Regions from separate parts of the Paenibacillus sp. J22FR21 genome, predicted to be linked through region 2. Evidence: riboswitches for the same ligand, from Rfam matches in the RefSeq annotation. Region 2 holds a riboswitch; the other holds the start of a gene.
The links. A riboswitch is a leader RNA that binds a small molecule or an ion and turns the genes downstream of it on or off. The one in region 2 is predicted to bind cyclic di-AMP.
Positions count from the first base shown of each region.

Region 1: it holds a riboswitch for cyclic di-AMP, as region 2 does, so the genes downstream of both, AC0YNS_RS16730 (3D domain-containing protein) here and AC0YNS_RS20210 (histidine kinase) in region 2, are expected to answer to the same signal.

Region 1 is NZ_JBWDNJ010000004.1:282,521-287,779, forward strand. It holds gene AC0YNS_RS16725 (polysaccharide deacetylase family protein) at 1-702, shown strand, start outside; gene AC0YNS_RS16730 (3D domain-containing protein) at 760-1,551, opposite strand; cyclic di-AMP (ydaO/yuaA leader) riboswitch at 1,659-1,861, opposite strand; gene AC0YNS_RS16735 (ATP-binding protein) at 1,927-3,066, opposite strand; gene AC0YNS_RS16740 (TetR/AcrR family transcriptional regulator) at 3,146-3,772, opposite strand; gene AC0YNS_RS16745 (CAP domain-containing protein) at 3,913-4,614, opposite strand; gene AC0YNS_RS16750 (HNH endonuclease) at 4,731-5,259, opposite strand, start outside.
Region 2 is NZ_JBWDNJ010000005.1:386,902-392,160, reverse strand. It holds gene AC0YNS_RS20225 (N-acetylglucosamine kinase) at 1-272, opposite strand, end outside; gene AC0YNS_RS20220 (LacI family DNA-binding transcriptional regulator) at 335-1,351, opposite strand; gene AC0YNS_RS20215 (DUF445 domain-containing protein) at 1,750-3,009, shown strand; cyclic di-AMP (ydaO/yuaA leader) riboswitch at 3,211-3,363, shown strand; gene AC0YNS_RS20210 (histidine kinase) at 3,558-5,259, shown strand, end outside.

The DNA.
Region 1 (5,259 bases), on a different contig from region 2:
GAGCAGAAACGCAGGAAGAAACGCAGCGCCATATCATGGGTAAAGCTGCAGCAACAATTTCCCGGTTCATTCGTTGTATGGGGACCGCGAGGATCAAGAAGAGTGGCGCTGACCTTCGATGATGTGCCCGATCCGCGATACACGCCTCAGGTACTGGAAATACTGGCTCGCTATAAAGTAAGAGCGACTTTCTTTGTCGTCGGCAACCGCGCTGCGAAACACCCTGCTCTTGTAAGGCGCATGCGTAAGGAAGGCCATATTATCGGCAATCATTCGTATGATCATGCGGTCTTCTCACGCATCTCCCGCTATGCCTTCGAGCAGCAAATTTGGCAAACCGATTGGATTCTGCGTCCTCTTGCCGGATACAGTCCCAAATTTATACGGCCGCCCTACGGCGAGATTACGCCGCAGCAAGTAGACTGGCTGCGGCGGCGTGGTTACATTGTAGTCAATTGGGATGTGGATTCCGTCGATTGGAAAGGCCTGGACAGCAACACCATTCTCATCAACATCAAGAGAACGCTGCAGCCCGGTTCGATTATATTGCAGCATGCCGGCGGCGGCGAAGGACAAGATTTATCAGGCACGGTCGCTGCGCTGCCAAAGCTCATCCGGCTGCTCCGCAGCAAAGGGTATCAGATCGTCACGCTGCCCGAGCTGCTGAATAAATCCGAGGCTCGCGGTGCACGGACAAGGTAATGGAAACGAACAAAACGGCAGCCCCACCGACCGGGCTGCCGTTTGCATCTCTATATGCTATTCCAGAACGAATACTTTCACGTATTGGAAGCCAAACGTCTTGGCTTGCTCTTGTGATTGCGGTATGAAAATATCAATACGCTGGCCTTTGATGGCACTGCCTGCATCAGCTGCAATGGCCATCATGCCGCCACTCGGAAGTCCGGCATGGTCATAGCCAGTAACATAGACCTTGCTGCCAAGCGGGATGATCTTCGGATCAACTGCAATTGTTCCAAGCTTAAGCGGGTTACCGAAGTAGTCAACAGCGCCCCATGAGCCGTTCTCAGAAGCAGCGGCTGTATACGCACTTGCTTTAGCTTGAACAACTTCCGAATAGTTATAATTGCTGCTGCCGATGGTGATGATTTCTTCTTCTCTGTCCACGGAGGTCATTTTCATCGACTTACCGACTGCTGCTTTAGACGCAGCTTTCACAGCTTTCGGCGCAGCCTTCGCTTTGGCTTTCGGAGCTGCCTTTGCTGCTGTCTTAGGTACTGCTTTTGCTTTAGGTGAAGCCTTAGCAGTAGCCTTCGCTTCCGCCTTCGGCGCTGTCTTCGCAGTCGTCGACGTCTTCACAACACTCGAAGCCGGGATAACAATGCTAAGCCCCGCGTAGATGTTGGTAGGCTCAATCATCGGATTAGCTTTCAGCATCTGCTCCAATGAAATGCCGAATTGCTTGGAAAGCTCCCAGAAGGTGTCGCCGTCTTTCGCGCTGTACGTCGATGCCGCGCTTGCCGTGTGTGTAAGAACAGCAAAGCTAAGCGCTGCAATTACCGCGCTTTTCTTCCAAAGATGTTTCATCAAGTTGTATTGCCTCCTTTTGATTTACGGCTATCATCCACGTTGTGCTTGTGCGGATTTATTCCGTCATCGCGATGAAGGACACACAGCTATACAAGCTATGTCATAAACTTCCTTATCGCATGCGGCCTGCGAGGTTAGTTGTCGGATTCGGATTGAGGAGTTCAACCCTACGCTTCGTGAATAAGCGATTCACCCCAGCGCCATATGCGCGTTCAGCGCTGCATTCCCTTATGCGGAAATACAGGCCGGAGGGCAGTTATGCCACTCCCTAAAAGATCCCCCGTACGTTACGTTTCGGCTCGCGTAATAGAATACCATATCCGGCAAAGCAAATCCTACCGGTAAATACAGGAACAGCTCTTGAAATTACCACTTCTATACATTTCGCGGGAGAAAAATGCTCACCGTTGTCCCTTTCTCAGGGATGCTCGTAATGTCCATTCGACCTCGATGACCTTCGATAATGCGATAACAAATCATAAGTCCAAGACCCGTTCCGCTGTCTTTCGTAGTGAAGAACGGGCCGCCCAGTTTAGGCAGCTGATCCTGTGGAATACCTACACCTTGGTCGATGATTTCAACGATTAATTCGCTCTGCTGGTGCAGCTTCACGTCAATCGTGATTACGCCTCCGCTCGGCATGGCCTCTATCGCATTCTTGAGCACGTTGACGAATACCTGCTTCAGCTGATTCTCGTCGCAAAGCAGCTCCGCTGAAGTGGCATCCGCACGCGAGACGATCTGCACATCGCGCAGAATCGCCTGCGTCTCAAGCAGCGTCAATACACTTTGAATGATTTTGACCAAGTCATGCTTACGGAACTGATTGGCCTGCGGCTTGGCAAGCGCCATAAATTCCTGCACGATCGAATTGATTCGGTCCAATTCAACAAGCATAATATCGAAATACTCATGATATTGATCAATCTTCGTCTTCAGAAACTTAGAGAAGCCGATCAGCGAAGTAAGGGGGTTGCGTATTTCGTGAGCGATACCTGCAGCCATTTGGCCGGCCACAGACAGCTTCTCCGATTGAATCAGCGCTTCCTCTTCTTTCTTCCTCTCGCGTATATCGCGAAACACGCTCTGCACAACAGTGCCTTTATTCAAGTAATTGCGAATTCGTGTGCTGGATACCTCGACATCAATGATCTCCCCGCCTTCTGCAATCACCTTGCAATCGAGAAATTCATTGGGCTCGTCCGTCTCCATAATCGCTTGAACTCGTTCTGCGGATCGCTCCCAATAATCCGGATGTATGTAACGAAAGCTCTTCTCGCCTGTAATGACGCCGCTGTCCGTAATATTCAACAGTTTAAGACCTGCTTGATTGGCGAACAGGATTTCGTTCCCGTCATGTACAAAAATCGGCTCCGGCAAATATTTAATCAATCGTTGGTAATTGTGCATATCAGATCTGGCATCGATATCGTCCACGCCATGATTCCCTTTACCCAGCTTCCTCTTCACATTCACAGCAAGCGGCTTGTTACAATATACGGCTTTACGCCTCATGTCTCATACCCTCCGGGTGATGAAGTCTTCCTAAGGATTTCGCCTCTAATTCTTGCAAACCCTGCTCAGTGAGAAAGTTTTAATGTGAACGCATACCGCGAATCAGCGTTTGTATGCCTTGCTTGAAAATCGGCATCGTCCGCGCGAGCAGCTCATCCGTCGGTTCGGAGTGGTTGCTGTAGGTGCTGATGAAGCCTTGCAGGTAGTAAAATAAGATCCGGCCATTATTCAATGCTGCCTCTTGCATCACTTCCTCTGACCCTTCAGAGACCGCACTATGCAATACCTTCATTATGTGAGCGAACAGTCGGTTGCGAATGACGTTGACCTCGAGTTCCGGCTGCAGTTCATCCACTCGTACCGAGGCGGACATGAACAGGACGGTTTGCAGACTGCCGCTCGTCAGGCTGAAGAGGATATATTCGCTGCATACGGCAAGCAGCTTATCCAGGGCCGCCGTATCCGGCTTGTTGATTTCGCCTTGCAGCTTCTGTTCGAGCTTGAGCAGCGAGGGAATCGCAATCTGCTGAAGCAGTTCTTCTTTATTTCTGAAATATAAATATATGGCGGTATGCGAGCAGCCTGCTGCTTTGGCAATTTCACGCATCGTAACAGCCGAATACCCTTTCTCCGCGAATAAAGCTGCCGCTGCGGCACGAATCGCTGCTTTCATCTCTTCCGTTAATTGTTGCCTTCTTGTAGTCATAGCACCGGCACCTCATATTTAGTCTCGATTAGTTTGATAACCATTGGTCACAGAATAACCGACGGTTATTACAACGTCAACTTATAACACGCAAAAAGAGCGGCCGATGTACGGCCGCTCTTAGCTATTTAATCTTATTATTAGGACGTGAATTCTTGCACCCACTCGCCGTTGTAATATGCAACGCCGAGTTTGTTAAAGTTTTTGCTGAGGATGTTCGCTTTATGGCCCGGGCTGTTCATCCATGCCTGCATGACTTCTGCCGGCGTACGCTGACCCTTCGCGATATTCTCACCTGCATAGGAGTAAGAAACGCCATAAGCACGCATCATATCAAACGGCGAACCGTATGTGGGCGAGTTATGATCAAAGTAGTTGTTCGCATACATATCCTTCGCCTTGTCCAAAGCGACTTTCGTCAAGAGCGTATCGGATTTCAATATGCCCAGACCTGCATTGGCACGTTCTTTGTTAACCAATGTAACGACTTGAGCGGCAAACGTGCTCTTATCTGTTGTGCTGGTTCCTGTGTTGGTGTTAGATGATCCGCTGTTCGACGATCCGCTGTTCGAGGAACCTGTCGTTACCGGAACCTTAATCGTCATGCCCGCCCAAATGACATTCGGGTTCGCAATGTTCGGATTCGCTGCAATCAGCTTGCTGAGGCTGACCCCGTATTTCGTTGCGATCTTGTACATCGTGTCGCTGCTCGTAACCTTATACGAGACGGAACTGTTCACTGTGGCTGCTTCTGCCTTCTGCAGGGCTGCTCCTCCTCCAGCTACGATCAAACCGGCTGCGAGTACGCTAGCTACACCTATACGAAATGGTTGCATCTTCATGAATATTTCCTCCTTGTTATGGTTATCGTGTGTGCCGACCTTTCGACGCCACCCATGTTAACACGGGGAAATAGCAAAATACACCTCATAAAATATGGAAACCATCTCATTGGATGCTAAAAATCATCAAATACAAAGTCCAATTTATCCGCCTTTTTCAGGTTGCAGGCGGCACATGCGCAGACGCAATTTGCGGGAGACGAAAGTCCTCCCTTTGACTTCGGCAGCACATGGTCGATCGTGTCCCCATAACGGCCGCAATACTTGCAAATATAGTCGTCGCGCTGCAGCACCAGCAGCCGGAAATCCGTCTTCGTATAGAGCTTGTGGATCAAGCCGGGATTAATAATGCCGGCTGCACCTTCCTCCACCATCCGCACAGCCATCTCCGTCGGAATATCGGTCGACCAGCGTTTCCCGGTTTCGCGGTGACCGCGCAGCCGAATATGTCCGCGGCCACGATCATTAAGGAGCGAGGTTTTGTATGTAAAAGCACCTTTAATCGGATTTATGTTCCGATCCGGCGGGCGAACTGCAACCTGTTCTATAGCGCTGATTTCCGCTTTTAAGCTTTTGATCTTCGCGGCTTTCGATCGTTTGTGGCGACGTTTGCGCTTCCGCTTCGCTGCAGGTATTGGCGCTGCT
Region 2 (5,259 bases):
ATCGCGCTCACGATGGGATGCAGGATCCGATAATCCGCTTCCCGGTCAGCACCTGCCAGACCGAAATAGGCATGCTGTACATCCTCGTGGTTGATTCCCGCTTGTGTCAGTGCCGCGGATACGGCTTCCGCCAAGTGCCGAGCAGCGCCTTCTGCATCAAGCTGATGATTGCCGTTCCCGCTGTGTCCTTTGCCAAGCACATTGCCGTGTTCGTCTGTGAGCAGGGCGTGCGTTTTCGTGCCGCCGCCGTCTATGCCCAAATAATAAGCCATTATTGCCACTCCTGTCTCCGTAGGCTACCCCTAGTAATGCTTGTTTCCAAAAGGTCGATCCATTAAGTATTTTCCAGCTGATTGTGCTTCATGACAGTTCCTGTTGATTGGCGGAGCACGAGCTCAGGGTCAATCCGCAGATTGGCTGCACGTTTCATCGATCCGTCGATTCGCTTAAGCAGCACTTCTGTAGCGGCCGCTCCGATGCGGTCAGCCGGCTGCCGTATCGTCGTCAAGAGGGGGCGCAGCAACGTAGCGACCTGCTGATCGTCATAGCCGATTACGGCAACTTCATCCGGAACGCGAATGCCGGCCTCCATAAAGGCATTAATAACGCCGATCGCGATATAATCATCGCCGGCGAAAACCGCGCCCGGAAGCTGCTGCGCTTCGATCCATCGCCTAGCCGATTGATAGCCGAACTCAGCCGAATATTCGCCGGAAACGAGCTCGAACGGCTGGATGCCGGCTTCCTGAAGCGCCTCCAGGAAGCCATTGCGGCGTTCCCGAGTACTTCTAAACATTTCACTGCCGCTAAGATGCGCAATGGATGTATGTCCAAGCTCAATCAGATGTTGCGCCGCGGTATAACCACCTTTGAAATTGTTCACGGTAATGGAGTAGACATCATTCTCCGGTTTCTGATTATCGATCAGGACGTAAGGAATATTCCGTCGTTTCATTTCAATAATATAATGGTCTTCTTCAATCGGTGAGAGCAGAATAATACCATCCACGCGGTCCTCTTGGATCAGATAGTGACTGTCCTCCCGGCTGATGCTCTTCGTCACAGCTACAGCGAGGAAGTATCCCTGCTCAGCCAGAATACCGTTAATCTCATTGACGATTTCATCGAAGAAAGAATCCTGCATGGTGGTCATGATGAGGCCGATAATACCGGTCTTGCCCCTTGCGAGGCTGCGAGCGGCCGCACTTGGGCGATAATCGAGCTCCTTCATCACCTCAAGCACCTTCTGTCGATTCTTCTCGCGCACAGAACCTGCACCGTTAAGCACGCGGGATACCGTGACAACAGAGAGGCCCGACTTCTTGGCGACATCGAAAATACTAACCTTCATGCGTATGCATTCTCCTCCGGCGAGTAAAGTTAAAGCGGTTATACTTTAATTCAAAAAAATATAGGATCTAATCCCGATGATAATTAACTTGTTCGAATTCAAAGTTAAAGTGCTTTAACTTTTGTTTCTTTCCCTATTGTAGTGGAGGCCTCTCTGTTTATCAAGCATAATTTCTGTTCCTTCCTATACAAGCTATCGCAAAAAGCATATAATAAATCCAAAATTACCCGTATTCATAAGCTAGAGCGCCGGAAGAACTGACGAGCGCAATGGCGACTGAAGGCGGAGGAAGAGACAGACCCCGGGTCTTGTCTCTTTTTTCTTGCTTTTAGGGCTGTTTTTGCAACTGATTCGTATGAAGTGGTATGGTGTAAAGAAGCACTAGTAGGAGGAAGAACATGGCGAACGATTCGAGAAAAAACAAACATATTGCTAATATATCGCTTGGTATTATGGCAACGGGTTTCGCGGCTACGCTGCCTTTCGGCGGCACGGGGCTTAGCTTGCTGCATGTCGGCTTCGAGGCCGGTGTCATCGGGGGGCTCGCGGACTGGTTTGCCGTTACGGCGCTGTTTCGCCACCCGCTGAGAATTCCGATTCCGCATACGGCGCTGCTGCCGCGCAATCGCAAGAAGATGTCGGACGGTATCGTGCGCGTGCTCGAGGATCGGCTGCTTGCGAAGGAGAGCATGATCGAGAAGCTGCGGCAGATTGAGCTGGCGAAGCAGCTGTTGCCTGCTCTACGCCAGGCGGCTCATTCGGCGGTACACAGCGAGCGTCTGCCTCATCTGCTTGAGGGAGCGCTGCGTACGATCGAGATGGAGAAGCTAGTCCCTATTCTCTCGGGGGAAATTCGCTCCGCGGTGGAGCGAATTGATTTGGAAGCAGCGCTGCGCGGCTTCTTGCGCAACGCCGTGGAGAATGGCGTAGACGAGCGTCTGCTCGATCTGCTGCTGGAGCGTGCGGAAGAATGGGCGAGCACCGAAGGGATGCGCCGCGAGCTGGGCAATGCGGCGATGCAGCTCGTGAAAGGGCTGAATCTGGGCGGCCTGATGCAATTTGCGGTCAACGCGTTTATCGGCTATCTGGATGAGGATCGGCTGGGCACGATGCTGCAATCCTTTATCCTAACGAAGATTAATGAACTGAAGGTTCAAGGCACGGATCGTCGTGCAGTTATTATGAAGCATCTGCATCAAGGGCTGGAGATGTTAATCTCACGTTTGGCCGAGACCGGACAGTTGAACGCGCTGCGCGATGAATTGCTTGCTTCCTTCGATCTGGATGGCGAGATGACACGGTTGTTCGAATCGCTGCGCGAGAGGGGCATTACGTTCCTTCATTCGGAGGATTTTGCAGCTAAGGTTTGGCCGATGCTGGAGGGGCTGCTTGATCGCCTGGAGGAGAACCACGGCTTGGTTCAGGATGCCGAGCATTGGTTGAAAGGGCAGATCGCCGGACTCATTGAACGCAATCACGCGAAGATCGGCTCGTTCGTCAAGGAGAACCTCGATCGTCTCGACAATGATCAGCTGGTGGAGTTAATTGAAGATAAAGTGGGGCAGGACCTGCAATGGATTAGGGTGAACGGTGCCGTTTGCGGCTTCCTGATTGGTCTGCTGCTCCGGTTAATTGAAATGGGCTTCGGTTATAACTAGCGCGAAGCAGCAGGCTGTCTCTTCTATTTCGCCTTATTTGTGAGAAACGGCAAATTAGTGAGGTAGAAGGAGAGTGCTTGCGATCTACTCCATTGTAAGCGTTATATTCGCGTCAGTTGGCTGGAAATGAGAACGAAACCGTTTGCGGCATTCCTTTACAAAAGACATGCGCAGGCGTAACATACGATTCATGCTTAATCTTCTGCTATAGCGCTGAATTTCTGAATAGAAATCGGGGGAACCACTCATCTGGGGTGAATCTTGAAGAACAGACCGCATGGTCGACGCTTCAAGTAGGGCGACTCTCACGCCCGAATCCGTCAGCTAACCTCGAAAGCGTATAAGAGAGGCAACGAATGTTCGTGCAATAGACACTTTGATGATAACTTGTGCCTAGAAGCCGCGAGAGGCGTTCCTCTGTGTTAAAGAGGCAATCCCCCTGCAGGCTTCTTTTTTGTGCGTTTTATAAGGTAAGGATGGTCACAAAGAAGAATAAGTTTGCGAAGATTATGTAAGTTTAAAGGTGTAGAAAGGAAGGCGAAGTTGTCATGGCTGGTTACCGCCGCAAAACCCCTGAAGAAATGCTCTTATCCATCTCCAAAATTCATCGCGGCCGTCTTAAAATTTATGTTGGTGCCGTGAGCGGCTCAGGCAAAACCTATCATATGCTGCGCGAAGGCCAAGCGCTTATGCAGCAAGGCATTGAGGTTGTGATCTGCGCAGTTTCGACGATGCGCCGACCTGAAACGGTGGAGCAGCTTGCTGATTTGGAGCGGATTCCGAGTATTCATTGGTACAAGGGGGACGTGGAGAAGAAGGATCTTAATTTGGATGCCATTCTGGAACGGAATCCGGAGGTGCTGCTCGTTGACGGGCTGGCGCACGAGAACCGTCCGGAAGCGAAATTCCCGAACCGTTTGGAGGACATCCAATTTCTTCTGAGTCATGGTATCAGCATCATCACGACCGTGAATGTATACGAACTCGAAGGAGTAACCGAGCTTGCGCAGAAATTGACAGGCATCACAGCGGAATGTACGGTGTCCGCGGATCTGCTGGAATTGGCAGATGAGGTGCGGTTAATCGATGCTTCACCGGAAACGATTCTGTCACGCCTAAATGAAGGGCGTTTAAATAATATTAAAGATCCCGGGCTGCTCAAGCGTGGGAACCTCGGCAAGCTCAGAGAGATTGCGCTTCGGCTGATGGCGGAGGGCGTGAACGAGTCGCTGGAGAAATACCGCGAAGAGCAGGGCTTCATCGGGCCGTCCGGCGCGACGGAGCGCATCTTGGTAGCGGCGCAGTATCACTGGAATGGTTCGATCTATATCCGGCGCGGGCAACAAATCGCCAAACGTCTTGGCGGCGACTTGGAGGTTGTAGTCTTCGTCGATTCCAGCCAGGAGCCCACGAAGGAGAGAGATGACTTCAAGCGCTCCATTCTGAAGCTGACCGAGAAGGTGGATGCCGGCTTTAGAGAGATTCTGGTTAATAATAGAAGACAAATCCCGCGTGCACTCATTAAATACGCGATGCTGATTAATGCCACCCGTATTGTTATGGGGCATTCCAAGCAGACGCGTGCACAGGAGATTGCACAGGGTTCTATCGCGGGAAGCGTGCTGAAACAAATGCGCAACATTGACGTTTTCTTCATGGCGGACAGAGCCGATCATGAGGGGGAGCGAGTACTGCCGACGAAACGGGCAACCCCGAAGATGACAGCCGAGCCGTACCGGAGGCTGAGTGCGCAAGAGGTCGAGAAGAAGATCGAGCGGATTCGCCGCGGTAAATTCAAGGTCTATGTCGGCGCAGCACCGGGAGTGGGCAAGTCCTATATGATGCTTCGCGAGGGCAATGATTTGCTGCGCAAAGAAATCGATGTTGTAGTTGGACTTATGGAGACGCATGACCGCGCGGAAACGCAGGATCAGGCCGGACGGCTTGAGGTTGTGCCTCGTCGGACAGTTGAATGCGATGGCCAGGTTTACTCGGAGATGGATGTGGACGCGATTATTGCGCGCAATCCGGAGGTTGTGCTGATTGATGAGCTGGCCTATAACAACGCACCGAGCTGCCGCAACAAACGGAGGTACGAGGATGTTCAGGAGATCCTGGACGCCGGCATATCCGTTATTGCGACAATGAACATTCACCATCTGGAAAGCTTGAAGGATGCGGTGGAGCAAATTACAGGGACTGCTGTAAAAGAGACGGTTCCGGACCTGATGCTGCGCGTTGCCGATGAGG